DNA from 3 places in the Vibrio fluvialis genome. Region 2 is predicted to be linked to each of the others. Evidence: predicted binding sites of a transcription regulator. Region 2 holds the regulator's gene; each other region holds the start of a gene.
What was found. The regulator PurR, encoded in region 2, represses purine synthesis genes. The targets are predictions, from matches to a motif close to TNANGNAAACGTTTNCNTNA.
Positions count from the first base shown of each region.

Region 1 (9,879 bases), 960 kb from region 2:
GCCTATCTGGTGTTGGCGGCGCAGTTTGAAAGCTTTATCAACCCGCTGGTGGTGATGTTTACCGTACCGATGGGCGTATTTGGTGGTTTCATTGGCCTGACGCTTATGGGGCAGGGGATGAACATCTATAGCCAGATCGGTATGATCATGCTGATTGGTATGGTGACCAAGAACGGTATTCTGATTGTTGAATTTGCCAACCAGCTGCGAGACAGAGGTTTGGCGTTCGAAAAAGCAATTGTGGATGCGTCGGCAAGGCGCCTGCGTCCGATTCTGATGACGGCGTTCACCACGCTGGCAGGATCAGTGCCGCTGCTCCTCTCTACCGGAGCGGGCTATGAAAGCCGCATATCCGTCGGTACGGTGATTTTCTTCGGTATGGGCTTTTCAACCTTGGTGACGCTGTTTGTCATTCCTGCGATGTACCAGTTGATATCTCGCTCGACACAAGCGCCGGGGCATATCGAAGCCGAGTTGCACCGCGAGCTGGGCTACGACGTCAAATCGCGTCAAACCCACGAATAATAAAAAAGCCCGCTTCGGCGGGCTTTTTTGACTCTGTATGTAAAGCGGTTAGCGATGGTAGGTCACAGTATAGCGCGTTGGTTTATGGTTCATCGCCAGCACAAGGTTGAGTGCGATGGCACCAAAAATCGACAGCAGAATGATCCAAGGTGATACGAAGAAGAACGACACCAACAGAATCAGGCAGTCGATCGCCATCTGGCTTTTGCCGACGGAAATGCCGAATTTGTCATGAATAAACAGACACAGCACGTTAAATCCGCCTAAACTCGCGCGATGACGGAACAGAATTAACATGCCCAGTCCCATCAGCAGTCCGCCAGATAGGGCGCAGTAAACTTCGTTGATATTGTCGAAAGTGATAAACATCGACAAATGGTCAGTAAAAAGTGCGACCAGAGCACCAGAAATGGCCGTGTTGACAGCGAAATGGCGGCCAAAGCGTTTCCAGGCTAATAAATAGAATGGGCAGTTAGCAATAAAATAGAGCCAGCCAAACGACCAAGGCAGAAAATGGGTCATCAAAAGTGCCAGTCCGGCTGTGCCGCCAGTCAATAATTGACCTGCCTGCAGAAAGAAAACGCCTTGGGCAACCAGAAAGGTGCCAGTCAGGATCGCAATCCAGTCCTCTTTGCGTGTGTGTTTTTCCATCAAATATATAAATTAAAGGCTGAGAATGGCGCGCATAGTAATGAAAAGCGGACATTTTCGGTAGCTAGTGAAGCGAAATTGAGGTAAACCTATGTAATTGCCGCTTTACAGGGTGTAAAGCATAAAATTGACACTTTGATGAGGTAGGATCTGCCTGAACCCCTCGGGATGAAATACTTCGTCAGTCACTATGAAAAAACTGCATGATATTTTCTGCAATTTGGGCTTTATGATGAAGATCAAATTATGTAGAATGCGCGCCAAAGAGGTGACGAAAACGTTTGCGTTGGGTCATTGTGTGGTTTTTAGCTAATTTCAGATAAATCTGAGTCAGGAGATACAGATGCTAAAGCGTGATATGAATATCGCTGATTACGATGCGGAGCTATTCGCAGCAATCCAAGAAGAAACTCTTCGCCAAGAGGAACACATTGAGCTTATCGCTTCAGAAAACTACACCAGCCCACGTGTAATGGAAGCGCAAGGTTCTCAGCTGACAAACAAATACGCTGAAGGTTACCCAGGCAAGCGTTACTACGGCGGCTGTGAGTACGTCGACAAAGCTGAATCTCTGGCGATTGACCGTGCGTGTAAACTGTTCGGCTGTGAATACGCGAACGTACAGCCACACTCAGGTTCTCAGGCAAACAGCGCGGTGTACATGGCCCTGCTGAATCCTGGCGATACGGTTCTGGGTATGAGCCTGGCACACGGTGGTCACCTGACTCACGGTTCACCTGTGAACTTCTCTGGTAAACACTACAACGTTATTCCTTACGGTATCGACGAAGCGGGCCAAATCAACTACGACGAAATGGAAGCGCTGGCACTTGAGCACAAACCTAAGATGATCATCGGTGGTTTCTCAGCGTACTCGCAAATCGTTGACTGGAAACGCATGCGCGAAATCGCAGATAAAGTCGACGCTTACCTGTTTGTTGATATGGCACACGTTGCGGGTCTGATTGCGGCGGGTGTTTACCCAACGCCAATCCCTTACGCACACGTTGTTACGACAACAACGCACAAAACACTGGCTGGTCCACGTGGCGGTTTGATCCTGTCAAACGCTGGCGAAGAGATGTACAAAAAGCTGAACTCAGCAGTATTCCCTGGCGGTCAGGGTGGTCCTCTGATGCACGTTATCGCGGGTAAAGCGGTAGCGTTCAAAGAAGCGATGGAACCTGAATTCAAAGCTTACCAACAGCGCGTTGTGAAAAATGCAAAAGCGATGGTTGCTCAGTTCCAAGAGCGTGGCTACAAGATCGTATCAAACGGTACTGAAAACCACCTATTTCTGGTTGATCTGATCGACAAAGACATCACGGGTAAAGAAGCGGATGCTGCGCTGGGTGCAGCAAACATCACCGTAAACAAAAACTCAGTGCCAAACGATCCACGTAGCCCATTTGTGACTTCTGGTATTCGTGTGGGTACGCCGGCTATCACTCGTCGTGGTTTCACTGAAGAAGACGCGAAGAATCTGGCAAACTGGATGTGTGACGTTCTGGACAACATCAATGACCAAGCGGTAATTGAAGCGACGAAACAGAAAGTTCTGGATATCTGTAAGCGCCTGCCAGTTTACGCATAAGCGGAATCGAATAACGGAAAAGGCCTGCAATGCAGGCCTTTTTTATTTCGCGATGCTGAGCAGGGTGCCAGATTTACATTTGAACAGGTAGTAGCTGCTGCTCTCGCTGAATTTACCCAATCCTTCACCGTCACAGTAATCGATATTAATCTGACGCATGGTCTCCAGCGTATTCTCACTCTGAAGCGCAAATTTAGCGCCGTCGGCACACACGATTCGCACTTTGCCATCATCACTGACTGAGTAAATGTTTACTTCGGTATTGCACAGTTCGAAAGAGGCTTCACGGAAGTTGTCTTGCGTAGTATTGGATGAACAACCAGACGCGACGGCTACTGCCAGCATGGCCAGCAGGCTCAGTTTTTTCATTATCTTGATCCTTATAGTGCGAGACGCATATCCCGTTTGTTCGGATTTAACGGTTTACCAACAGTGTTATGTCAGCTTGCTACCTATAATTCCGAGTAGTTTTGGGTAGTTAGCCCAAAGTTTAGACCATTTTAGCTATCAACCTCAAGCTGATGCTGGTGGGAGTGAAGGCTGGCACTGCTTTTCTGATACCAGTACAAAAAGTGCTACACGCTTGTTGAGCATCTGCTCACCGCAGATAAAAGAAAAGCCGGCAGTCGCCGGCTTTCGTTCAATCGAGTAAGTGATTACTTCACTTCCAGACCTTTCGCTTGCATATCTGCATGGTAAGAAGAGCGGACAAACGGGCCACAAGCGGCGTGAGTGAAGCCCAGTTCCAGCGCGATGTCTTTCAGTTCATCAAACTCAGCTGGCGGAACATAGCGCTCAACGGGCAGGTGGTGACGACTCGGTGCCAGATACTGACCCAGCGTCAGCATAGTCACGCCGTGTGCACGCAGATCTTTCAGCACTTCAATGATCTCTTCTTTGGTCTCACCCAAGCCCATCATCAGGCCAGATTTGGTCGGAACCTCTGGGTGCATCTCTTTGAATTTTTGCAGCAGTTCCAGCGACCATTTGTAGTTCGCACCAGGGCGAGCTTTACGGTACAGGCGCGGTGCCGTTTCCAGGTTGTGGTTGAACACATCTGGCGGGTTATCTTTTAGCAGATCCAACGCCACATCCATACGGCCACGGAAATCCGGAACCAAAGTTTCAATGCGAATCTCTGGGTTCAGGGCACGAATTTCACGGTTACAGTCGGCAAAGTGCTGAGCGCCGCCATCACGCAGATCATCACGGTCAACCGAAGTGATCACCACGTATTTCAGCTTCATGTCTTTGATTGTTTGGGCCAGTTTCTTTGGCTCTTCTGCATCAGGAGTCAGAGGGCGGCCATGGGCAACGTCACAGAATGGGCAGCGGCGGGTACAGATAGCACCCAGAATCATAAAGGTTGCAGTGCCGTGGTTGAAACATTCGGCCAGGTTAGGGCAAGACGCCTCTTCACATACAGAGTGAAGGTTATTCTTACGCATTGCGGCCTTGATGTCCTGAATGCGTTGGCTGTCTGCTGGCAGTTTGATTTTCATCCATTCCGGTTTACGCAGCACTTGTTTCTGCTCCGCAGGCATGTTTTTAACTGGAATTAATGCCATTTTGTCGGCGTCACGATATTTAACGCCTTTTTCCATTTGGATCGGTTTGCTCATGCTCTATTTACCTATGACAGGTGCTTCTGTGCTGAATTCTACTTCCTCGTAACCGAACAGGCTGACGAGTTCTTTTATGAGTTGTTGCTCGACATCTTCGATACGAGTCGGTCCACCTAAATTGCTCACTTGAACCATTTCCATTCCCTGATAACCACATGGGTTAATACGCAGAAACGGAGAGAGATCCATGTTGACGTTGAGCGCTAAACCATGGAACGAGCAGCCTTTGCGAATACGCAGGCCGAGTGAGCAGATTTTTTTACCATCGACATAAACGCCTGGAGCATCCGGGCGAGCGGCAGAGTCGATATTGTAAGCTTTTAACGTATTAATTACGAGGTTCTCAATATCAGTGACGAGCTCTCGGACACCCAGCTTTTTACGACGTAAGTTGATCAGAAAGTAGGCGACGATCTGACCGGGGCCGTGATAGGTGACTTGGCCGCCACGATCGCTTTGAACCACGGGGATATCGCCAGTATTAAGAAGGTGTTCAGCCTTGCCGGCCTGACCCTGAGTGAATACGGGGTTGTGTTCCACAAGCCAGACTTCGTCACGTGTTGAATCATCACGCTGGTCGGTAAAGTCATGCATGGCCTGCCAAACAGGATGGTAATCCTGTCGACCTAATCGTCTGACAACAAGCTGGTTATCCATCATCGAAGTCCGTCAGTGATATATAAAGTGTTTGGATTATAAACGTCTTAAGCAGATTGAACTACTCATGACGATTAACTTTTTGACCATAAATTTTATGTAACTATTTTAACTTTATGATACATAAACAAAAAGCAGCCTCGGGCTGCTTTCAAAAAAAATTGAATTTATCAAATAATTACAGATAAATAAAACTTACAGCACCATGCGAACGATTTCGATATCGCCCAGTTCTTTGTACAGGATTTCTACCTGTTCAATTGAGGTTGCAGTGATGGTGATAGACACAGAGTGGTAGTTACCTTTGCCACTTGGTTTGACACGTGGGCTGTAGTCACCTGGAGCGTGACGCTGAATAACTTCCAACACAAGCTCTGGCAATTCAGGTTTCGCGTGGCCCATCACTTTGTAAGTGAATGAACACGGGAACTCAAGCAGGTCTTTCAATTTTGCATCAGAGTTGATGTTTAACATATTGGAAACTCCAAGTTGGGTATTCGATAAAAACGGTGACGAATAGTACAGTCAATCGAATGGGATCTCAAGTTAACAAAAAAGCCGCCCAAGGCGGCTTTTTGGGTCGATCTCAGTGGATCAGAATAAGCCTTTGAACAATAGAACAATGTAGTCCCACAGACGGCTGAACAGACCACCTTCTTCAACATCTTCCAATGCCATCAGAGGGTATTGCGCAACGTCTTCACCGTTAAGCTGGTAGTACAGCTTACCGACTACATCACCTTTCTTAATTGGGGCTTTCAGCTCTTTTTCAAGGACGAAGCTGGCAGTCAGATCTTTTGCCTGGCCGCGTGGCAGAGTCACGTAAGTGTCCTCATTCACACCCAGCGCGACCGTTGACTTGTCGCCCATCCAGATTTTCTCATCAACGAAAGTCTCGCCCGCTTTGTGTGGTGCAACAGTTTCAAAGAAACGGAAACCGTAACTCAGCAGCTTTTTGCTTTCTGACTTACGTGCATTCATGTCTTTGGTACCCATCACAACAGCGATTAGGCGCATCTTGCCTTCGGTCGCTGAGCTGACCAGGCTGTACCCTGCGTTGCTGGTGTGACCGGTTTTGATACCGTCCACGTTCATGCTTTTATCCCACAGCAGGCCGTTACGGTTGTACTGGGTAATGCCGTTGTAGGTAAATTTCTGCTCCGAGTAAATCTTATACTCGTTTGGTACGTCGCGGATCAGTGCTTGACCCAGCAGAGCCATGTCGTACGGGGTTGAGTACAGGTTCGGGTTGTCTAGGCCGTGGACGTTGGCAAAATGAGTATCTTTCATACCCAGAGTGTTGGCCCACGCGTTCATCAGATCCACGAATGCATCTTCCGAACCTGCGATGTGTTCGGCCATTGCCACACAGGCATCGTTACCAGATTGAACGATGATGCCCTGGTTCAGATCGCGCACTTTGACGGTGGTGCCAACTTCAATGAACATTTTGGAAGAATCTGGGAAGTTCTTCGCCCATGCATTGCGGCTGATAGTCACGTCATCATCGTTCGAGATGTTGCCGCGTTTTAATTCCTGACCAATTACGTAACTGGTCATCATTTTGGTCAAGCTGGCTGGTGACAGCTTGGTGTTCATTTCTTTTTCGGCAAGAACTTTGCCTGAATGATAGTCAATCAGTACAAAACCTTTCGCAGCGATCTGTGGCGCATCTGGAATGACGACAGGAGAAGCGAGGGTCGTGCTTGAGAACGTAGCGGAAAGCGCTATTGAAGACGCTAGAACAGAATTTAGGATGGTTTTTTTCATGATGAATGCGAATTGTGTGTTTAATTGTCCATTATCTTAACAGAAACGACTTCCCAAACCAGACCCGAATGCTTAGCTGGTCAGGTTTGAGTGGTCATTATTGCGCGACGGGGTGCTTTTTTATAAAGGCGGTGTCATAACCCCGCGTTTTCACCTTTTCCAAGGTGTCCTGCGTCAGGGTGTAATCACTGAAAGGCCCGAGAAAGAGCCGGTGACTACCATTAACACTTTCGACAAAACTTTGCACCGATAAGCTTTGACCAAGATTTTGCGCTAAAGTTCGCACTCTTTCTTCATTTTGTGAAGATGCCACCTGAATGATGTACTGAGGAGCGCCAACTTTGGGTTTAGCCGTAGTTTGTTTCGCGACTGCAATGGTCTCGATTTCAACGTTGGCCGTCCCGGTTTGCACGACGCCAAGTTTATACGCGGCTGCGTAACTTAAATCAATAATGCGTCCGTCATGGAAAGGCCCGCGGTCATTGACCCGGACAATGGTCGATTTGCCGTTGTCCAGATTAGTCACTTTGACGTAGGTGGGAAGCGGCAGGGTTTTGTGTGCCGCCGTCATGGAATACATGTCGTAAATTTCACCGTTTGACGTCAGGTGACCATGAAACTTTTTGCCGTACCAGGATGCCTGACCACGTTCTTTGAATCCCTTGGTGTCTTTGACGATCTGATAGTTCTTGCCGCGCAAAGTGTAATCTTTGTTACCGCCCAGACTATATGGTTCGTACTGCGGATTGGCATCTTCAATATGATCGACGGAAAGTGGAGCATCCGGCGCGATGTCATCTTTGATGTCATAACGGCCTGAAGACGAACTACATCCGGCCAGAATGGCGACAGAACATAAACTGAATAGGAGCGTGGAATGCTTCATTAGTTTGCCTTTGAAAACGCTTTTCTATGGGTATGGATTGACATCAGAATGCCAAAACCGGCCATGAGGGTAACCATAGACGTACCGCCATAACTGATCAATGGAAGTGGCACACCCACTACCGGCAGAATACCGCTTACCATACCGATGTTTACGAAAACGTAAACGAAGAAACTCAGCACAATACTGCCAGCCATCATACGGCCAAAAGCGGTTTGCGCATTGCTGGCCAGATACAGGCCTCGGCCGATGATAAACAAGTACACCGTCAGCAGTGCAAGAATGCCTATCATGCCCCATTCTTCCGCGATAACTGCAAAGATAAAGTCAGTATGTCGTTCAGGAAGGAATTCTAGGTTAGATTGTGTGCCGTGTAGCCAACCTTTGCCAACTACGCCGCCTGAACCGATGGCAATTTTACTCTGAATGATGTGATAACCAGCACCAAGAGGATCGGATTCCGGGTTGAAAAGGGTTCTGACGCGTGTCTTCTGATATTCATGCATCAGGAAATACCACAACACCGGAATAAATGCGCCCACCGCCACTGCGGCGGCAAAGATGATTTTCCAACTGATCCCGGCAAGAAAGATCACGAAGATCCCTGATGCCGCAATCAGAATGGAAGTCCCCAGGTCTGGCTGCTTAGCGATCAAAATGGTGGGCACGAATACCATCACCATGGACAGTACCAGTGTCTGGAAGCTGGGTGGAAGCGGGCGCTTACCGATAAAGCGCGCAACCATCAGCGGCACGGCCAGTTTGAGGAGTTCCGAGGGCTGAAAGCGCACAAACCCCAGGTTCAGCCATCGCTGTGCGCCTTTAGACACTTCACCAAACAACAGAACGCCGAGTAATAACGCCACACCCACGAAAAACAGCACCGGAGCCAGACGCTCGTATGTACGCGGCGGCAACTGAGCAAGACCGATCATCACGGTTAACGCCAATACCATACGCATTGCCTGGCGATCCATCATTTCCAGACTCTGACCACTGGCGCTGTACATGACAACCAGACCAAAGCCCATCACGACCAGCAGGCCAAGCAATAATGGCAAGTCGATGTGTAAACGCTCAAAGAACGCCCGGTTTTGACCTGTTGAGGGATCCATTTTCATTATTTGTCTGCCTCGCCGTTACCCAAAATGACACGGTCAAAGATTTGTCTTACCACCGGAGCACCGTTGCTTGAACCGCCACCGGCGTTCTCCAGTACGATGGTCACAATCACTTTTGGATCGTCGACTGGCGCAAACCCGGTAAACAGTGCGTGGTCACGCAGATGTTCGGCCAGTTCGTCGGCGTTGTACTCCTGGCCTTCTGCCAGACCAAATACCTGTGCAGTACCGGATTTGCCTGCACTCTTGTATTGCAGGCCTTGGAAAGCGCGCCGCGCCGTTCCGCGTTTACCGTGGTTGACCAGATACATTCCTTCAATCGCCATATTCCAGTACTTATCCGGTACACCGGTAATCGGTGGGTAAGTCACGTATTCGGTTTCTTTTTGGGTGGAGAATTCTTCGCCATTATTGATGGTAGAACGCAGTAAGTGCGGTGCAATTACTTTTCCGTGATGCACCAAAACAGAGGTTGCTTTCGCAAGCTGCATTGGCGTTGCCGTCCAGTAACCCTGACCGATACCCACAGGAATCGTGTCACCCTGATACCAAGGTGTGCGGTGACGGGCCATTTTCCAGTCACGGGTCGGCATGTTGGCTTTACTCTCTTCGGTGATATCAATACCCGTGTAATCCCCGAAGCCAAATTTCATCATCCAATCAGACAGACGATCAATGCCCATATCATAAGCAATCTGATAAAAGAAGGTATCCACCGATTCTTCCAGTGCTTTGATGATATCCACCTTACCGTGACCCCAGCGCAGCCAATCGCGGAATGGCCGGGTTTTTGAATTCGGAATGCGCCAGTAACCCGGATCGTTTCGAGTGGTATTCGGCGTGATCACGCCTTCTTCCAAGGCAGAAACAGCAATAAATGGTTTGACGGTCGAACCTGGAGGATAAATACCCAGCGTGGTGCGGTTTACCAGCGGACGGTCTTTATCGTTGAGTAACTCACTGTATTCCTTACCAGAAATACCGTGCACAAAAGCATTCGGATCGTAACTTGGGCTTGATACCATCGCCAGCACGCCGTTGTCTTTTGGA
Region 1 covers NZ_UHIP01000001.1:2,154,400-2,164,278, reverse strand. The annotation lists gene vexH (vibriobactin export RND transporter permease subunit VexH) at 1-525, shown strand, start outside; gene DYA43_RS10175 (YitT family protein) at 574-1,176, opposite strand; gene glyA (serine hydroxymethyltransferase) at 1,520-2,770, shown strand; gene DYA43_RS10165 (hypothetical protein) at 2,813-3,139, opposite strand; gene lipA (lipoyl synthase) at 3,427-4,392, opposite strand; gene lipB (lipoyl(octanoyl) transferase LipB) at 4,396-5,052, opposite strand; gene ybeD (DUF493 family protein YbeD) at 5,248-5,526, opposite strand; gene DYA43_RS10145 (serine hydrolase) at 5,647-6,822, opposite strand; gene DYA43_RS10140 (septal ring lytic transglycosylase RlpA family protein) at 6,920-7,708, opposite strand; gene rodA (rod shape-determining protein RodA) at 7,708-8,829, opposite strand; gene mrdA (penicillin-binding protein 2) at 8,829-9,879, opposite strand, start outside.
Region 1: glyA (serine hydroxymethyltransferase) is a predicted target of PurR. The motif match lies at 1,446-1,465, and genes of this name have one in related genera.

Region 2 (9,879 bases):
CGACTGGCGATATTTGATTGATTCGATACAACGGGGCGCATAAGCGCTCCGTTTTTTTAGCGACGTAAACGATCCACCAAACAGATTTTTACAACTAGAGTGCTATTCGCGTCTGGCTTTGTGGTAGTCTTTGCCACGTTATCAACTCCTAGCTCAGTGGTATTCATGTCTGACAGTCTGCTGTTTCACAAAACCTTCGTACATCCTACCAGTCAGGAGTGGGTGGTCTTTGTGCATGGTGCAGGTGGCAGTTCGTCGATTTGGTTCAAACAAATCAAAGCCTATAAACAGCATTTCAACTTATTACTTATTGACCTGCGCGGGCACGGTAAATCCGGTGAGCTGATTAAAGGCTTGATGTCCAAACGTTATACGTTTCAGTCGGTTACTCAGGATGTGTTGCGGGTTCTCGATCACCTGAAAATTCACTCGGCTCATTTTGTGGGTATGTCGCTGGGTACCATTATTGTGCGGAATGTGGCTGAGATATCTGCCGGGCGCGTACGCTCGATGGTGCTTGGTGGAGCGATTACTCGGCTTAACATCCGCTCACAGGTATTAGTGAAACTTGGCCATTTCAGTCAGCACTTTATCCCTTACATGTGGCTGTATCGCCTATTTGCCTATATTGTGATGCCACAACGCAGTCAGAAAGAGTCCCGCCATCTTTTTATCCATGAAGCGCGTAAATTGTGCCAGAAAGAATTCAAACGCTGGTATACCCTGACAGCGGAAGTGAATCCGTTGATGCGTTACTTCAAGGAGCGTGAGCTGGCAATCCCGACGCTGTATCTGATGGGCGAGCGGGACTACATGTTTATCCAACCGGTCAAAGAAATGGTCGCTGCTCACCAGCAGAGTGAACTGCATGAAATTCCTGATTGTGGCCACGTCTGCAACGTAGAGCAGCCCGATGTCTTTAATCAGGTGTCTATTGAGTTTATTCAGCAGCAGATTCGCTCTTAATCTGCCAAGTCATCGGCTTTTCCGCAATTCCAGCATACGGCAAACTGACGTTCATTAAGCTCACCACAATGTGCACACTGCCATGGTGTTGAACGGGAACTGCTGGACGGGCTTTGATAATCTTCAATGATAGCTTGCGCCCGCTCATGCTGAGTCACGTCATACAACCAGATGTAAGGCGCAGTTTCATCATTCATCGGCAACTCACCGCGCAGACCAAACAAACCTTCTCCACGCACCTCACAGGCAATATTGGCTTGTTTTAGCAGTTCGCACAGCAAGTGTGCTTCCGTCGGATTGGCGGCTATGAATATTTTCATCGTTGTACCGTGTTGGCAGAGCGTCTGACCAGCCGGTTCATCACCCATTTCATGAGCAGTGGAAACACCCCAAGTAAGGCGAATGACAGCAACACCGATGGCGAGACAATGCCGGATAATGAATCAATTTGTGCCAGTTGTGTGCCGGCGTTTAGATACACCGCAGTGCCAGGCAGCATACCCAACTGGCTGACCCAATAGTAGCGGGCAACGTTAATGGGACTTAGGCCCATCAAGAGGTTTATCAGAAAGAACGGGAATACAGGGATCAGCCGTAATGACAGCAAATAAAACGCGCCATCACGCTCAACGCCTTGGTTGATTGCGTTCAATTTGTCACCAAATCGTTGTTGAACCCAGTCTCGAAGCAGATAACGGCTGCTCAGAAAGGCTAGTGTTGCACCGATGGTACTGGCGAAAGAGACAAGCAAAAGACTGAGCCAAAAGCCGAACAATGCTGCTCCAAGCAATGTGACAACGGCTGCGCCGGGTATCGAGAACGCCGTAATCAAGACGTAGCTGACAAAGTAAATCAGGGCAGCAGCAAGCAAATGTTCGGCGATATAGTCCGACAACAGCGCTTGCTGAGCTTTGGCATTGTCCAGAGTGAGGTATTGACTGAACGTGAGCCCTAATCCAATGATCACGGCCAGCAAAATTAAGCCTAGAACTAACTTCTTACTCATCGATGTTTCTCGTTATACGGTTATCTAAGGTATACGTAACCAGACAGGGAAAAGCGATATTTTCTTTCACCCAAAGAAAAAAGCATCCGTGAACGGATGCTTTTAATGAAGTTGCTCTCAAAAAGGTTTACGACAAACGCTGTAACAACTCGTCGCGACGCGTTTGAGGGATAACTGACCAGTGCTTGCCCTCAATGGCGCCTTCAAGTGCCCACAGAAGCTCCAAGCCGACATCTGAAGAATGTGATTGTCTAACGGCTTTGTAAGCTTCTACGGCACCTTTCTCCTGCAGATCTTCCACCGTTTCGATGCCGGCTTTTTTCAGCATTCGTTCGGTTGCAAGGCGCAGGTTAGGGAGATCTTTAAGACGATCCGGCTTCGCTTGGGCTTGAGTCTCACGCTCATCTTTGGCCACTGCTAATGCCGCTTTCGCGTCTTCCAGAATTTTTGCGGTGTCTAACCAACAGTCTTCCGGCAAAGCGAAATACTTGGTTACAACGGGAAATCCGCGCTTTTTATAAACATAAGGCTCGTAGCCTTGTTGTTTGAACTTGGCTGTTGAAGCATCGTCGGCGCGAATGTGAAGTCTGTCGTTAACCACCAATGCGAACATTGTGTCATCAACAAAAATCCCAAAGCCACCAAACATTGAACGAGATTTAACGCGTCCAAATTGCTCAAAGAGCCGCATTGAATCTTTTAGTATTGGTTTATCCATGCTGTAAGTCTCGGTGTATTAATTAATACGCCACCAAAGTCAGGTCCGAGAAAATAGCAAAAGAATGCAGAGAGTATGTCAGTTAGGAGTCAACTTCTTAGTGTATGCATTTTTGCCATCGGTAACCCCGCTACCTACCCGAATTGGGTTTAGGCCGGAGGCTTTGCGTCCCACCTTTTCAGATGGTTTGCCCTGTGCGTGACATTTCCTTCAAAAAAAGGATAATCAAAAATTTGGATAAACATCACATTTACCTTGTGCAAATGTGATGTTATTCAAATATATATGTCCAACCATTGCAACTTGATTCATTGATTTTGAATCTAAATAGACAATTCAGACATGTTGATTTTCTGCAAAGTTATTGTTTTGTCAAGTCTTTTACTGTGTCGCGCTCTACAATCTCCGGATGCATCTCGAAGATACGGCGATCGTGCTCTTTATCTTTGATTCGTTCGAGTAATATTTCGAATGCGTTTTTACCCACACGACGTTTAGGTTGGTGGATAGTGGTTAGCGGTGGAGAGAAATACTCTGCCAGCTCAATGTTGTCATAACCGATAACCGACATATCTTCCGGAACACGAATCCCACGTTGTTGCAGGCGGCTCATTAAGCCAAGCGCCATTGTATCGTTAAAACAGAATACAGCGGTTGGACGTTTGTCCATGGCGATGATTTTATCTGCGGCCAGTACGGCGGTGTCACACTCGAAGTTACCTTCCAGAATCCAGTCTTCGCGGACAGGCAGGTTTGCTTCTGCCATCGCACGGCGGAAACCAGCAATACGTTCCTGACAGGCGGCTTTAACGAAATGGCCACTCAGGCAAGCGATATCAGTATGACCGCGGTCAGTCAGGTATTTAGTAGCCAGATAACCCCCTTCTTCGGAGTTATCGATGATCTTATCAGCCTGAGAGGTCTCTGGACCCCAATCCATGATCACCTTAGGAATGTCAGAATGGCTTTCCAACATTTCCAGCAGTTCTTCGGTCAGGTCAGAACACATAACCAAAATACCGTCTACGCGCTTTTCCGCCAGCATGCGGATGTAGTCGCGTTGCTTTTCGTAAATACCACCGGTGTTACACAGGATCAGCGTGTAACCCTGACGGTAACAGTAGCTTTCCACACCATCGATCACTTCGGAGAAGAAGAGGTTGGTGGACTGAGTGACCAACATACCAATTGTTCGTGTGGTGTTGCACTTTAGGCTTCGAGCTACAGCGCTCGGTGCATAGTTCAGCTCTTTAACAGCATCCATCACTTTTTCTTGTGTGGCTTCTGCAACAAATCGAGTTTTATTAATTACGTGAGATACGGTTGTTGTTGAAACGCCAGCCAGGCGTGCAACGTCTTTAATCGTAGCCATAGGTTTGTCCTGTCGATGACTGCTGAGCGCAACAAAATGCGTCGTGCTATCAGATTCAGCAGCGGTTAGGCTTGTACTGCAAGTGAAGCCTAAAAGTAGTAAAAACACAAAAACCGCTCGAAAACAGCGGTTTGCATCTTAAATTCATATTTTATCGTTTGCGGGCAATATAGTAGTCCGCAACGCGTGAACTCGCAACGAAATTCATCGGATGAGATCAAATGATCGTCACAAAGTTCGCGCGATATTCTTCAATTTGTGAGCATGATAGCGAACTATTCGTCAGTCAAATAAGCCTGATCAAGTTGCAGGAAGGCGACCAGAAGCTCGCTGACTGCGGCGTAAAAACCAAATTGATCAAGCGACTGGCAACGGGTCGCGAAAGTTGGTACCCAACTCAAGAGATGAGATTGGATAAATTCGGCCTGTTCAGAAAAGGCTTGTTCCATATGTGACTGTTTTTCCAGTTCGTTGGACCGAATAATCATATGTCCCAAGAAATCCAACTCGACAGCCAAATGATCAGCTGGTTCGTTCAGTGAGTCGTGAATCGCAACGCCGTGCTGTTTCATCAAGTCAGCCATTTCTTGTGCCGGAGTATCGTTCAACAGGCCTGTTTTACCAAGGTAAACGGAGGCGTAGGGCAGGGCTGAATCCTTGTCTGACTTTAAAAACAGGTCGCAAAAGTCGGCCGCCAATTCAAGGCGGGCATCGTCACGGTCGAGCAAGCGGTTCAGTGCTTCCACCAGATGCGTCACCGCCGCTTTCAGTCCGGCGTTTTCACTCAAGCCAGTCAGAAAGGCACGAATTTCGGGTGAATGATATTGCTCGATCTCTTTATCACTGAGCTCTTTACTGAACAAACTCGACAACCACCAATAAATTTCGGCGCGCTTTTCGTTAAATGCTTTTACTTCTTGCATGGTTAGACTCCGGATACTTTCTCCCTATAAGTCTAAACAATAAACATGAATAGCAATAACGCAAACCATGAAAAAATATGAACAAATACGTCAGCAAATTAATAGCTTGCTCAGAGATTGCTTTGAATCAATAAACCCTGAGGTTTTTGGATTGGAGACTAGAATTATGACTGTTTATGAATAGAATTACGGAGTATTTCGAATGAGCATAAAGTGGTGTCAATGAGCTATCACATACTAGTTGTTGAAGACGACATCGTTACCCGCAGTAAGCTGGCTGGTTACTTTCAGAAAGAGGGTTATCAGGTAACAGAGGCTGAAAATGGGGTAGAGATGCGTCAGGCGCTCAGTGAACATGACATTGACCTGGTGATGCTGGACATCAACTTGCCAGGTGAAGATGGTTTGTTACTGACGCGAGAACTTCGCGGGCAATCAGATATTGGAATCATTCTGGTTACTGGACGCACGGATAGCATCGACAGAATTATTGGCCTCGAAATGGGTGCTGACGATTATGTCACCAAACCGCTTGAACTACGTGAGCTGTTGGTTCGCGTGAAAAATTTATTGTGGCGTATTTCCACTGCTTGCCACTGCAATCACGAACTCGAGCCGGACGACGACAAGCTCGTGCGTTTTGGCGAATGGACGTTTGATATCCAGCGCCGTTCATTAACTCGTAATGGCGAACCTGTGCGTTTAACGAAGGCGGAGTATGAGCTGTTGGTTGCTTTGTCGGCGTACCCTAATCAGGTGCTCAGCCGCGAGCGTATTCTCAATATGATCAGTCATCGGGTCGATGCGCCGAATGATCGCACCATCGATGTGTTGATTCGTCGTATGCGTGCCAAGATGGAGTTTGATCCAAAGAACCCGCAGATCTTTGTGACTGTGCATGGTGAAGGTTACATGTTTGCAGGTGATTAAGCGTTGACGCAGAAAGAAAAAGACCCGCTTCAGCGGGTCTTTTTTTGTTTCTTCCCATGCAGTGTTTACTGCAACGTAGTTTCGGCGTTATTGATTGGCGCGGTCTGTTCATGGCCGGCTACCCAGTCACGCAGTGACTGCCAAATCAAGCCCATACTTTCGTACCAGTAACGTTCTGTCTGCTCCAAATACAGCGCTTTGGGGGTGTATTTATCCCAAGGCTGACTGATATTGGTTTGAGCCAGAAAGTTGGTCGGGGCTGGAATAGGCTGTAAGCCCGCAGAGTGGAACTCATTTAACGCGCGTTGCATGTGACTGGCTGACGTCACCAGCACCAGTTTACGTTGCTGCACGAATGCCGCGGCCTGACGTGCTTCTTCCCAGGTATCTTTTGCTGTTTCCAGCAAAATGATATCGGATTTCGCAACGCCCAGCGCCAGCGCGACTCGAGCCAGCATGCGGGCATGACTGAACTCACTACCACCTGCGTAACCTGACAGGATCAGTTTCGAACCCGGATACAAACGCATAATGCGGATACCCTCGGTCAGACGCATTAATGCCGCGCGACTCAGTTCCGATGTCGGTGGAATTTGGTCGTCGACGACATGCCCGTTACCCAGCACCATCACGTAATCAATCGTGCCGTCAACCGGCAGGAAGGCTGTATACTGACGCTCTAAAGGCATCAAGAGACGACTGGACACAGGCTGGAATGAAATTAAGAAAATGCCAAACAGAGAAAATAAAACAACAAGACATCCGGTTTTGCGTTTGGCGGTGAACATGATCAGCATCAGGCCCACAAATCCAATAATCAACAACGCCGGAAGTGGCATCAGTAAAGAGGAAACAATTTTTTTCAGCTCAAACATAAACAAATAGTCCGAAAAAACAGCACTTGACAATAAAAAGGGCTAAAGCCTCTTTATTCCTGCCATTCCTATGACAGAATAGCAGCACGATTGATTATCATAACTCAAGCCACTGTGACAGAAGATCGCAATTTCGACGATATTGCCCACAAATTTGCAAAAAATATATACGGTTCTGACAAAGGCGAAATCCGCCAAGTCATTGTTTGGGAAGATTTACTGCAATTGCTATCGCATTTTGGCGAAGCAAGCAAGCCTTTGCACGTTTTAGATGCAGGCGGCGGTCTGGCCCAAATGTCACAAAAACTGGCCAAGCTAGGGCACCGTGTCACCCTGTGTGATCTGTCTTCTGAAATGTTGCAGCTGGCAGAAAAGGATATTGCAAATCACGGTCTGCTTGAGCAGTATCGCTTGGTTCATTCACCGGTCCAGTCCATTCAGGACCACCTGTCAGACCCGGTGGATATTGTCATGTTCCACGCCGTAATGGAATGGTTGGCGGATCCGAGATCCGCGCTGGATAACTTGCTGGCGCAAGTTCGCCCGGGCGGTATGGTGTCGGTGATGTTCTATAACTATCACGGTCTGGTTTATAAGAATGCGGTTTGCGGTAACATTCCTCACGTTCTGGAAGGCATGCCTCACCGTAAACGTTTTAAACTTCAACCGCAGAAAGGCTTAATTCCGACGGATGTTTATCAATGGATAGAAGACGCCGGGTTTGAAATTTGTGGTAAGTCAGGTATTCGTTGTTTCAGTGATTACATTGGTAACATGAAAAATATGGGCGAATACCAATATGAAGATGTACTGGCTTTAGAACAAAAATTCTGTCGCCAAGAGCCGTACCTCTCATTAGGCCGATACATTCACGTATGGGCCAAGAAGAAACAATAACAGGAATAACAATGAGTGAGTTAACTCAGAACGCTGCAGAGCAGCCAATCGATGAATTGGTCAGCTGGGTCAAGCAGCATGATTTCTCATTGAACCTGACGACTGAGCGACTCGCGTTTCTTATCGCTATCGCGGTGCTGAGCAACGAACGGTTCGACGAAGAGCTAGGTGAAGGAGAGTTGCACGATGCATTTATCATCGTGACTCGAATGTTTGAAGACACGGGTGAAGCGTCTGCATTCCGTGCTAATAACGCGATTAACGAACTGGTGAAGCAACGCTTGATTAGCCGCTTCACCAGCGAAGTCACGGACGGTGCTAGTATTTACCGATTATCGCCACTGGCAGTCGGCATTACCGACTACTACGTGCGCCACCGTGAGTTTTCCAAGCTTAAACTTTCTATTCAGCTATCCATGGTGGCGGATGAAATGGCCAAAGCCGTGGAATCTGCTCAGCAGGGCGGAACCCCAGGCCACTGGAAAAAGAACGTTTATGGCGTGCTGAAATACTCTGTGAGCGAAATTTTTGACCGCATCGACCTCAACCAACGTGTGATGGACGAACAGCAACAGTCGGTGAAGCAGCAAATTGCAGAGCTGCTGAACAAAGACTGGCGCGATGCGATCAACAACTGTGAAGCTCTGCTTTCTGAGACCTCTTCGACGCTGCGTGAACTGCAGGATACCTTGCAGGCAGCGGGTGATGAGTTGCAGACTCAAATTCTCGATATTCAGGAAATTGTGTACGGTGATGCGGAACTGGAATTCATTGAAGAGACGCTGTTTGCGTTGCAGATGAAGCTTGACCGCATTACCAGTTGGGGCCAACAGGCTATTGACCTGTGGATTGGCTACGACCGTCACGTACACAAATTCATTCGTACCGCCATCGATATGGACCAGAACCGCGCTTTCAGCCAGCGTCTGCGTCAATCGGTGAACGATTACTTCGACCAACCCTGGTATCTGACGTACGCCGATGCAGAACGTCTGAGCGATTTGCGTGATGAAGCATTGGTGCTGCGTGATGATGAAGTTACCGGTCATGTTCCGGCCGAAGTCGAGTACGAGGAATTTAAACAGGTCAATGATGAGTTGGCAGAGCGCATCGGTAACATGCTGAAAGTGCATAAAGACCAAGGTCAACCGATAGACCTTGGCAGCGTGCTGCGTGATTACCTCGCGACCCATCCGCGAACTCATCATTTCGATTTAGCCCGAATCGTTGTCGACCAGGCCGTGCGTCTGGGTTACTCAGACTCGGATTACCGAGCCATTCAGCCAGACTGGCAAGCGATTAACGATTTTGGCGCAAAGGTACAAGCAAATGTCATCGACCGATATTAATGAATACATGCCAGAGAATCTGGCCAAAGCGATTGTAAACCCGCTTTTCCCGGCGCTCGATAGCCTGCTGCGCGCAGGTCGTCATATCTCGAGCGACGACATGGACAACCATGCATTTTTGTCTGATTTTGAGCCAGAACTGGCTCTGTTTTATCAGCGTTACAACACGGAACTGGTGCGTGCACCGGAAGGTTTCTTCTATCTGCGTCCGCGCTCGACGTCCCTCATAAACCGCAGTGTACTGTCGGAACTCGACATGCTGGTGGGCAAAGTGCTGTGTTTCCTTTACCTGAGCCCGGAACGTCTGGCGCATGAAGGTATTTTTACTAATCAGGAACTGTACGACGAGCTGCTGACCCTGTCGGACGAGAAAAAACTGATGAAGCTGGTGACGAACCGTGCCAATGGTTCAGACCTCGACAAAGAGAAGCTGTTTGAAAAAGTGCGGACTTCGCTGCGCCGTCTGCGCCGCCTTGGCATGATCATCAACATTGGTGAAACCGCAAAATTCCGCATTACTGAAGCGGTTTTCCGTTTTGGTGCCGATGTGCGTGTGGGTGACGATATGCGTGAAGCGCAACTGCGTTTGATCCGCGATGGTGAAGCCGTGGTGCATACTCAGGAGCCAAGTCAGCAAAGCCTGCTCGACAACGATGAAGACACAGAACAACACGATTATGACGAGCAAACAGAGCTGGAAGGTGAAGCATGAGCATGATTGAAAGAGGTAAATATCAATCGCTGACCATGATCAATTGGAACGGCTTCTTTGCGCGTACTTTTGATATCGATAATTTGGTGACTACGCTTTCTGGTGGTAACGGCGCTGGTAAATCGACCACG
Region 2 covers NZ_UHIP01000001.1:1,199,034-1,208,912, forward strand. The annotation lists gene glgA (glycogen synthase GlgA) at 1-21, shown strand, start outside; gene DYA43_RS05735 (alpha/beta fold hydrolase) at 166-966, shown strand; gene DYA43_RS05740 (putative signal transducing protein) at 963-1,286, opposite strand; gene DYA43_RS05745 (TVP38/TMEM64 family protein) at 1,283-1,972, opposite strand; gene DYA43_RS05750 (TfoX/Sxy family DNA transformation protein) at 2,100-2,690, opposite strand; cyclic di-GMP riboswitch class I at 2,808-2,892, opposite strand; gene purR (HTH-type transcriptional repressor PurR) at 3,052-4,062, opposite strand; gene torD (molecular chaperone TorD) at 4,338-4,985, opposite strand; gene torR (two-component system response regulator TorR) at 5,208-5,915, shown strand; gene elyC (envelope biogenesis factor ElyC) at 5,981-6,790, opposite strand; gene cmoM (tRNA uridine 5-oxyacetic acid(34) methyltransferase CmoM) at 6,905-7,687, shown strand; gene mukF (chromosome partition protein MukF) at 7,699-9,036, shown strand; gene mukE (chromosome partition protein MukE) at 9,017-9,748, shown strand; gene mukB (chromosome partition protein MukB) at 9,751-9,879, shown strand, end outside.

Region 3 (9,879 bases), 1.0 Mb from region 2:
CCCAGGTCTGCGCTTTTTCGTTGGATGGTTGATTAACCCAGATTCTTACGTGCGTTCTGGAACATACGCATCCAGGCACCATTTTCACCCCAGTTATCTGGGTGCCATGAGTTCGCCACCGTGCGGAATACACGCTCTGGGTGCGGCATCATGATGGTGACGCGGCCGTCTTTCGTTGTCAGACCGGTAATCGCATTTGGCGAACCGTTCGGGTTGTTCGGGTACTGCTGCGTCGGGTTACCGAAGTTATCCACGAAACGGACGGCAACCGTGCCTGATTGCTCAATCGCACTGAGGTGAGCTTCATCGCGAACTTCCACGCGACCTTCACCGTGAGAGACCGCAATCGGCATACGAGAGCCGGCCATGCCATCGAAGAACACAGAATCCGACTTCTGCACTTCAACCAGACTAAAGCGCGCTTCAAAACGCTCCGATTCGTTGCGCACGAAACGTGGCCACAAGTCTGCACCCGGGATCAGTTCTTTCAGGTTAGACAGCATTTGACAACCGTTACACACACCTAGCGAGAACGTGTCCTGACGGTTGAAGAACTGCTCGAACTGTTCGCGAGCCTGCACATTGAACAGCACCGATTTCGCCCAACCTTCACCTGCGCCCAGCACGTCACCGTAGGAGAAGCCACCACACGCGACCAGACCTTGGTACTCATCCAGTACCGCTTGACCGGTCAGAATGTCGCTCATGTGAATGTCGACTGCGTCAAAGCCCGCACGGTCAAACGCTGCCGCCATTTCAACGTGTGAGTTCACGCCCTGCTCACGCAGAATCGCCATCTTAGGCTTCGCGCCTTTTGCGATGTAAGGTGCCGCGACGTCTTGGTTGACATCAAAGCTCAATGACACGTTCAGACCTGGATCTGAGTTGTCTTTTTTCGCCGCAAATTCTTGATCGGCACACGCTGGGTTGTCGCGCATTGCTTGCATCTTGTGCGTCGTTTCGGCCCAGATGGTACGCATTTCGGTACGTGAACGCTGCAGAAGGACTTGTTCACCCGAAGTCACCACAAATGCATCTGATGCGTCAACTTCACCGATAACGTGTGAACAATCCGCCAGACCATTAGCCGCCAGCGTGGCCAATACCGCATTCAGTTCATCGTTCTTGACCTGAATTACCGCACCCAACTCTTCGTTGAACAGCGCTGCCAGTACATCGTCACCCAGCGTTTCAATGTTGGCTTTCACACCACAGTGACCCGCGAACGCCATTTCAGCCAGCGTGACAAACAGACCGCCATCGCCTTTATCGTGGTAAGCCACTAGTTTGTCGTTGCGAACCAGAGTTTGCATCGCATCGAAGAAGCCTTTCAGTTGCTCGGCATTGTCAACGTCAGCCGGCTTGTCACCCAACTGCTTGTAAACTTGCGCCAAGGCCGTCGCGCCCAGACGATTCTGACCGTTACCCAGATCCACCAGCACCAGAGACGTTTCACCCAGATCGGTACGCAGTTGTGGTGTGATGGTCTTACGCACATCTTCCACACGCGCAAACGCGGTGATGACAAGCGACAGCGGCGAGGTCACTTCTTTGTTTTCGCCGTTCTCGTTCCACTTGGTCTTCATCGACATCGAGTCTTTACCAACCGGAATGGTCAGGCCCAGCGCAGGACACAGCTCTTCACCCACCGCTTTCACCGCTTCGTACAGACCCGCATCTTCACCCGGGTGACCGGCAGGAGACATCCAGTTCGCTGACAGTTTGATGTGTTTGATATCGCCGATATCGGTTGCCGCGATGTTGGTCAGAGATTCACCCACCGCCAGGCGCGCCGATGCGCCGAAGTCAAGCAGAGCGACAGGAGTACGCTCGCCCATAGACATCGCTTCACCGTGGTAAGTGTCGTAGCTTGCTGCCGTTACCGCGCAGTTGGCCACTGGCACCTGCCAAGGACCAACCATTTGGTCACGAGCGACCAGACCCGTTACAGTGCGGTCACCGATGGTGATCAGGAAGGTTTTCTCAGCCACAGCCGGTAGACGCAGCACGCGATCCACAGCGTCATTGAGTTCGATACCGCTGCGATCAATCGCTGGGCTGGTCACTTTCAGCGTGGTCGCTTCACGGTGCATTTTCGGCGGCTTGCCAAGCAGAATGTCCATCGGCATGTCGATTGGCATGTTATCGAAGTGGCTGTCTTCCAGAGTCAGATGACGCTCTTCCGTTGCCACGCCCACGACTGCATAGGGTGCGCGCTCACGCTTACAGATGGCATCAAATGCCGCCATGTGCTCCGGCGCAACCGCCAGCACATAACGCTCTTGCGATTCGTTACACCAGATTTCCAGCGGGCTCATGCCCGGTTCATCGTTTGGCACGTCACGCAGCTGGAATTTACCGCCACGATCGCCATCGTTAACCAGCTCTGGCAGTGCGTTCGAGATACCGCCCGCGCCCACATCGTGGATAAACGCGATTGGGTTTGCATCGCCCAGCTGCCAGCAGCGGTCGATCACTTCCTGACAACGACGTTCCATCTCTGGGTTTTCACGTTGTACTGAAGCAAAATCCAAATCTTCTGCCGACTGACCCGACGCCATTGAAGACGCGGCGCCGCCGCCCAGACCGATGTTCATTGCCGGACCGCCCAACACGATCAGTTTTGCGCCAACCGGGATTTCTTTTTTCTGTACGTGTTCGTCACGAATGTTACCCATACCGCCAGCAATCATGATTGGCTTGTGGTAACCACGGATCTCTTCACCCGCGTGCGAGGTGACTTTCTCTTCATAAGTACGGAAGTAACCCAGCAGGTTTGGACGACCAAATTCGTTGTTGAATGCCGCGCCGCCCAGAGGACCTTCAATCATGATATCCAGCGCGCTCACAATGCGGCTTGGTTTACCAAAATCACTTTCCCAAGGCTGAACAAAGTCAGGGATGCGCAGGTTAGATACCGTAAAGCCCACCAGACCCGCTTTTGGCTTACCACCGATACCGGTTGCGCCTTCATCACGAATTTCACCACCGCTACCGGTTGACGCACCTGGCCAAGGCGAAATCGCCGTTGGGTGGTTGTGCGTTTCAACTTTCATCAGAATGTGGGCGTCTTCGTGGTGGTAGGTGTATTGACGTGAGTCCGGATCCGGGAAGAAACGGCCGACTTTCGAACCGGTCATTACCGCTGCGTTGTCTTTGTAGGCAGACAGCACGTGATCCGGCGTGGTTTCGAAGGTGTTCTTGATCATCTTGAACAGCGATTTATCCTGATCAACACCGTCGATAGTCCAATCCGCATTGAAAATTTTGTGACGGCAGTGCTCAGAGTTCGCCTGAGCAAACATCATCAGCTCAATGTCATTCGGGTTACGACCCAGCTTGATGAAGTTCTCGACCAAGTAATCAATTTCATCTTCCGCCAGAGCCAGACCTAGGGAAACGTTTGCTTCTTCCAGCGCAACTCGGCCGCCTGCCAGGATATCCACCTGAGTCATTGGCGCGGGTTCCGCCACGCTGAATAGCGCTTGTGCCGCGTCGAGTTCCGTGAACACGACTTCCATCATGCGATCGTGCAGCAAGGCCTTCAGAGTCGTTACCTGCTCTTGCGTCAGCGCCGCTTCGCTCTCAACGTAGTACGCCGTACCGCGTTCCAGACGTTTGATCGACGCCAGACCACAGTTGTGCGCAATATCCGTTGCTTTAGAAGACCAAGGAGAAATAGTGCCCGGACGAGGCGTCACCAGCAGGAGTAAACCCTGTGGCTCGTGTTCTTGAATGGTTGGACCGTAAGTCAGCAGCTTCTCTAACTTTTCCAGTTCCTGGCTGTCCAAGTCTGCTTTGAGGTCTGCAAAGTGCATGAACTCAGCATAGATGCCGGTTACAGGCAGGTTTTGTTCGCGACAAGTTTCAAGTAGTTTGCTTACACGAAACTCGGAAAGAGCTGGGGAGCCACGCAAAATTCTCATGTGCTTAGGTCTCTATATACAAGTGATTAAGATGTAATTGGAATAAATTCACTTAAATAACAGCACATTAGGCTATTAACGTTGAACTTATACCGATTTCACATCTCCATTGCGTGCGCATTATAGAGGATTTTTTTTTGTGACGTAACACCAAAAGCAACCGTTTGCGTCATTTTTTTCGTTAAATTTGAATTACAACCCATTTGGTCAAATGTTAGACGCCATTAGCAGCACCTGACCGCAAAACTTTGCCAAGTGTTTGGTGTTTGATATAAAGGCACTACTTGACGTAAGAGAATCAGAATTAATGACCAAGCTTTCATTCGCTTCTATGAGTCGCACCCTCTTTCTGGCCGCTTTGACTCTTTTGCTAGCCGGGTGCCAAATCGACTCAGAACCCAAAAGTGAACTCGACCAAATCCGCGCACGCGGCGTGTTGCGCGTCGGCACTATTAACAATCAGCTCTCTTATTATATCGGTCCTGATGGCCCCTCCGGCCTGGACTACGAACTGGCGCGTGAATTTGCACGCGAGCTGGGTGTCAAACTCGAAATGAAACCAGCCTACCGTTTATCCAGCCTGTTTCCGGCGCTGAAAAACGGTGAAATCGACATCATCGCTGCAGGCCTCAGCCAGTCAGAGCAGCGCCTGAAAGATTACCGAGCGGGCCCGGCCTACTATTATGTGTCGCAACAAGTGGTGTATAAAAAAGGCCAATGGCGCCCACGCAGCATTGAGCAGCTCATCGCCAAACAAGATGAACTGTACAATGAAAGTGGTGACGCGCCCATTTTCAGCGTGGTGAACGACTCCCATTTTGAGAGCACATTAGAATCACTGAAAAGTACCTATCCGGAATTTCGCTACTACGTTGATAACAACGCCGATGTCAACGATCTGCTCAAACAGGTTTCACAGGGTGAACTCAAGTTCACCATGGCCGACTCGGTCGAAATTTCCCTGTCTCAACGCATTTATCCCGATATCGCCACAGCGTTTGAGATGACCGAAGACCAGCCGATCTCGTGGTTTATGCGCCGTTCCGATGACGAAAGCTTGTACGCCATGATGATTGAGTTTTTCGGCAATCTGAAGCAGTCCGGCAGCCTGGCGTCACTGGAAGAGAAATACATCGGTCACGTTGGTACGTTTGACTATGTGGATACCCGTGCATTTCTGCGCGCGCTGGATACCCGCCTGCCGAAATGGATGCCGCTGTTTCAGAAGTATTCGGAAGAATTTGACTGGCGCCTGATTGCCGCTCTCGCCTATCAGGAATCGCACTGGAATCCGAGTGCCAAATCCCCCACCGGCGTGCGCGGCATGATGATGCTGACTCTGCCCACCGCGCGCAGTGTGGATGTCACCAATCGACTCAACCCTGAGCAATCCGTGCGCGGCGGGGTGGAATATCTGCGTCGCATGATGGAGCGCATTCCCGATTCCATTCCCGATCACGAGAAAATCTGGTTTGCACTGGCTTCCTACAACGTCGGCTATGGCCACATGATGGATGCCCGCCGCCTGACCAAGCTACAGGGTGGCTCACCGGATGCGTGGGCGGATGTGAAAGATCGCCTGCCACAACTGCGCCAGAAAAAATATTTCGCGCAAACCCGCTATGGTTATGCGCGTGGCGACGAAGCGTTGTCGTACGTGGAAAACATTCGCCGCTACTACCAGAGCATCATTGGTCACATGGAACAAAAACATGTCACCACCGTCGATTCCGGTACTGACGATCTGACGGTGATCACTCCGGAAGAGGAGATCACCGAGGATGAGTCTGACATCGACGCCGCCGTGGAAAGCAGTACTGAAACCAGCTCTGCGGCCTCCGATGCGCAAAATGTGAGCAATAATTAATCACTTGATTTTCAGCAGGGAAAACCTTACACAGATGTGTGAACTTGATCGCTTGCGTGTTTTCTGAAAGCAGTGAAAATCAAGTGCAATAAATACATGATAAGCTGTTATTTTTGGGTTCCCTGCTGAAGAACATTCCACTCGGTTTTGAGTTGTGTTCAGGCGGCTAATCAGCCGTTCTGAAAACCTTAACGCCACTGAATGCGAATGACCGACCAAAATACTTCGATGCGCGAATACTCGAGCGGTGAGCGGACTTCATGTACGCGCGCAGCTTAGGCTTAACGCACTGCGTATCCGGTCCGGACAGGGTTTCTTGTTTATAGTCAGTAGTAGGAGGGTGTTTTATGCTGAAACGTAAACGGCACTCAAAACTCCTTAGCAAAGCCGTGTCAGCGAACCGTCGTCGCCGTATGTTAGCCAATACCAAGAAAAAAGTTCTGGCTCGCCATCGCGCGTTCGTACAGTTGTCGGACTGACACTTTCGAGAAGCAAACATCTACCGTAAGTAGATGTTTGCCCAACATTCCGCTTTCATTCTTCGTTGTACTTCTTTCCCTGATCGACCGCTAGATTTACAGCTTCGGTGCATCCGATTGGGCAGAACGCAGTTTCTCGGCATCTTTCTGCGCTTTGATCTCTTTGCGTCGGCGTTGAAAAAACGCCTGCAGTTGCTGGCGGCATTCCTCTTCCAACAACCCCTTTTCCACCGTGGCATAGTGATACGCCGCCTGACTGCTGAACAGATCCATCACCGTGCCTGCCGCACCGGCTTTGAGATCCGGCGCACCATAAACGATGCGTTTAACCCGGCTGTGCAGCAAGGCACCCGCACACATCGGACACGGTTCAAGCGTCACATACAAGGTAGTATCGAGCAGACGATAGTTATGCAGCGTCGCACCCGCTTTGCGCAGCACCTGAATTTCGGCGTGCGCAGTGGCATCGCAGGCACCAATGGAACGGTTCCATCCTTCCGCAATGATCTCGCCATCCTTGACCAGCAACGCACCGACGGGCACTTCACCTTCTGCTTCAGCCTGCTGGGCAAGTTCCATCGCTCGGCGCATGAAATGTTCATCTTCAGGGGTAAAAGTGGCGGTTGTATCTGTCATGGAAACCTCATCTGTTGGGGGCGCAATTATAGCGGCATCGCCGGTGCAGATAAATGCTGCGCCAGATAATCCACCAGCAAACGCACTTTCGGCGATAAATGGCGGTTTTGCGGATAAAGCGCCCAGACCCCTTCCCGGTCATCACGATAGCTTGGCAGCACTTCGACCAAACGGCCCGAAAGCAGATGCTCTTCGACGTAATAATCCGGCAGTTGCGCCAGCCCCATACCTTTGAGCACCGCATCTAACAGCACGACGCCGCTGCTGCAACTGAGGCGTCCTTTGACACGAATCGAGCGCGACTGCTGATTTTCTTTGAAACGCCAGTGATCGTATGTCCCGACCAGACAACTGTGTTTAGTCAGTTCAGACAGAGTGTGCGGCGTACCACATTGGGCAAGATAGTCCGGCGTTGCACAGACATACAAATGGCGATTACTCAGGCGGCGGGCAATAAAGCTGGAATCGTCCAACTGACCAAGACGCACCGCGACATCCACGCCCTGCTCAATCAAATCCAGTTTCTGGTTTGTCAGAACCAATTCCAACTCCAGCTTCGGATGCTGCAGCAAGAAGTCGTTCAGCAACGGCGCAATTTTCTGTTCGCCGTAGGTAACCGGCGCCGTCACTTTCAGTTTACCTCTCGGCGTTTGTTGCATCTGAGTCACCGTCAGCTCAGCCTGCTCCAGCCCCTCCAGCAATGCACGGCATTGCTGGTAATACACCTGACCGGCTTCGGTGAGCGAAACTTTACGCGTCGTACGCAGCAGCAACTTGACCCCCAACCGCTCTTCCAGCAACGCAATCCTTCGGCTGACATTCGCCACCGAGGTTACCAAGCGTTTTGCTGCCTGAGTAAAACTACCTGTCTCTGCGACGGCAACAAATTCACTCACCCCTTCCCAACTCGCCATTTCACCTTATCCGTTGTTTATTATTACAATGCCGTAAAAGTTATTCTCATTTTGACCCAATTATACCGCCAAATGAAAGGACTATACTGACAATCTTGGTTGGGCGTTTAGCCGCGCCCCCCACTCGATTGCAATGTATGAAAAGGAATCACTCCATGTCTCAAGACAAATTCATTAAATCTCGTGCCGCGGTTGCCTGGGGCCCAAATCAGCCACTGAAGATGGAAGAAGTGGACGTTATGCTGCCACGTAAAGGCGAAGTGCTGGTGCGTATCGTCGCATCAGGCGTTTGCCACACGGACGCGTTTACCCTGTCTGGTGATGATCCTGAAGGCGTATTCCCGGCGATCCTTGGCCATGAAGGCGGTGGTATTGTTGAAATGGTTGGTGAAGGCGTCACCAGCGTGGAAGTGGGCGATCACGTCATTCCACTCTACACCGCCGAATGTGGCGAATGTAAGTTCTGTAAATCAGGCAAAACCAACCTGTGTAGCGCTGTGCGTGCCACTCAGGGCAAAGGCTTGATGCCAGACGGCACGACGCGTTTCTACAAAGATGGCGAACCCATTTTCCACTACATGGGCTGTTCAACCTTCTCTGAATACACCGTGCTGCCAGAAATCTCGTTAGCGAAAGTCAACAAAGAAGCACCATTGGAAGAGATCTGTCTGCTGGGTTGTGGCGTGACCACGGGTATGGGCGCAGTCATGAACACCGCCAAAGTGAAAAAAGGCGACACCGTTGCCATCTTTGGTCTGGGTGGTATCGGCTTGTCCGCAATCATCGGCGCTCGAATGGTTGGCGCGAGCCGTATTATTGGTATCGATATCAATGAGAAGAAATTCGAACTGGCGAAGCAACTGGGTGCGACCGACTGCATCAACCCACAGAAATTCGATAAGCCGATTCAGGACGTTATCATCGAGATGACTGACGGCGGCGTCGACTTCTCGTTCGAATGTATCGGCAACGTGAACGTGATGCGCCAGGCGCTGGAATGCTGTCACAAAGGTTGGGGCGAATCCGTCATCATTGGTGTTGCGGGCGCAGGTCAGGAAATCTCTACCCGTCCATTCCAGCTGGTGACTGGTCGAGTATGGCGCGGCAGCGCATTTGGCGGCGTGAAAGGTCGTTCACAACTGCCGGGCATTGTTGAACAGTATCTGGCGGGTGAATTTGGTCTGCAGGAGTTCATTACTCACACCATGCCGCTCGACGAGATCAACGAAGCGTTTGAGCTGATGCATTCGGGTGAAAGCATTCGCTCGGTGATCCATTTCAAATAATCGCCAACCCTCAGCAATGACGGGCGATGCTGACCGGATAGTTGAATGTTGCAGCCAGCAGAACTGCAACATTGTCTGGGCAGGCAATACCTCGTCAAAGGAGTCACCATGAGTTTAACCAATCTTACTCAGGCCAAAGTGTTTGATGGCTGGCACAAACAGTATCAGCATCATTCGGATGTGTTGAGCTGCGACATGCGCTTTGCGATTTATCTGCCGCCTCAAGCCACCGCGGGCACACCAGTCCCCGTATTGTACTGGTTGTCCGGGCTGACCTGCACCGATGAAAACTTCATGCAAAAAGCCGCCGCGTTTCAAAAAGCGGCCGAACTGGGCATTGCGATTGTCGCACCGGATACCAGCCCCCGTGGCGAGCACGTACCCGATGATCCCGACGGTGCGTACGATTTCGGCCTGGGTGCAGGCTTCTACCTCAATGCGACACAGGAGCCATGGAAAGCCAACTATCAGATGTACAGTTACATCATTGATGAATTACCAGCGCTTATCGAAACACATTTTCCGGTCAGCACGCGTAAGGCGATTTCCGGCCACAGTATGGGCGGCCACGGCGCATTGACCATTGGTGCGAAAAACCAGAACCACTACACCTCAATTTCTGCCTTCAGCCCAATCTGCCATCCGATGGCAGTGCCATGGGGTCAGAAAGCGTTTCGCCATTATCTGGGCGACGACAAATCGGCCTGGGAACACTACGACGCGGTCGAACTGTTTAAATCGCACTTGGTGCGCACCCCCATTCTGATTGAT
Region 3 covers NZ_UHIP01000001.1:2,207,471-2,217,349, forward strand. The annotation lists gene purL (phosphoribosylformylglycinamidine synthase) at 33-3,926, opposite strand; gene mltF (membrane-bound lytic murein transglycosylase MltF) at 4,234-5,793, shown strand; gene DYA43_RS23090 (hypothetical protein) at 6,141-6,272, shown strand; gene tadA (tRNA adenosine(34) deaminase TadA) at 6,369-6,908, opposite strand; gene DYA43_RS10425 (LysR substrate-binding domain-containing protein) at 6,935-7,822, opposite strand; gene DYA43_RS10430 (S-(hydroxymethyl)glutathione dehydrogenase/class III alcohol dehydrogenase) at 7,978-9,108, shown strand; gene fghA (S-formylglutathione hydrolase) at 9,217-9,879, shown strand, end outside.
Region 3: purL (phosphoribosylformylglycinamidine synthase) is a predicted target of PurR. The motif match lies at 4,079-4,098, and genes of this name have one in related genera.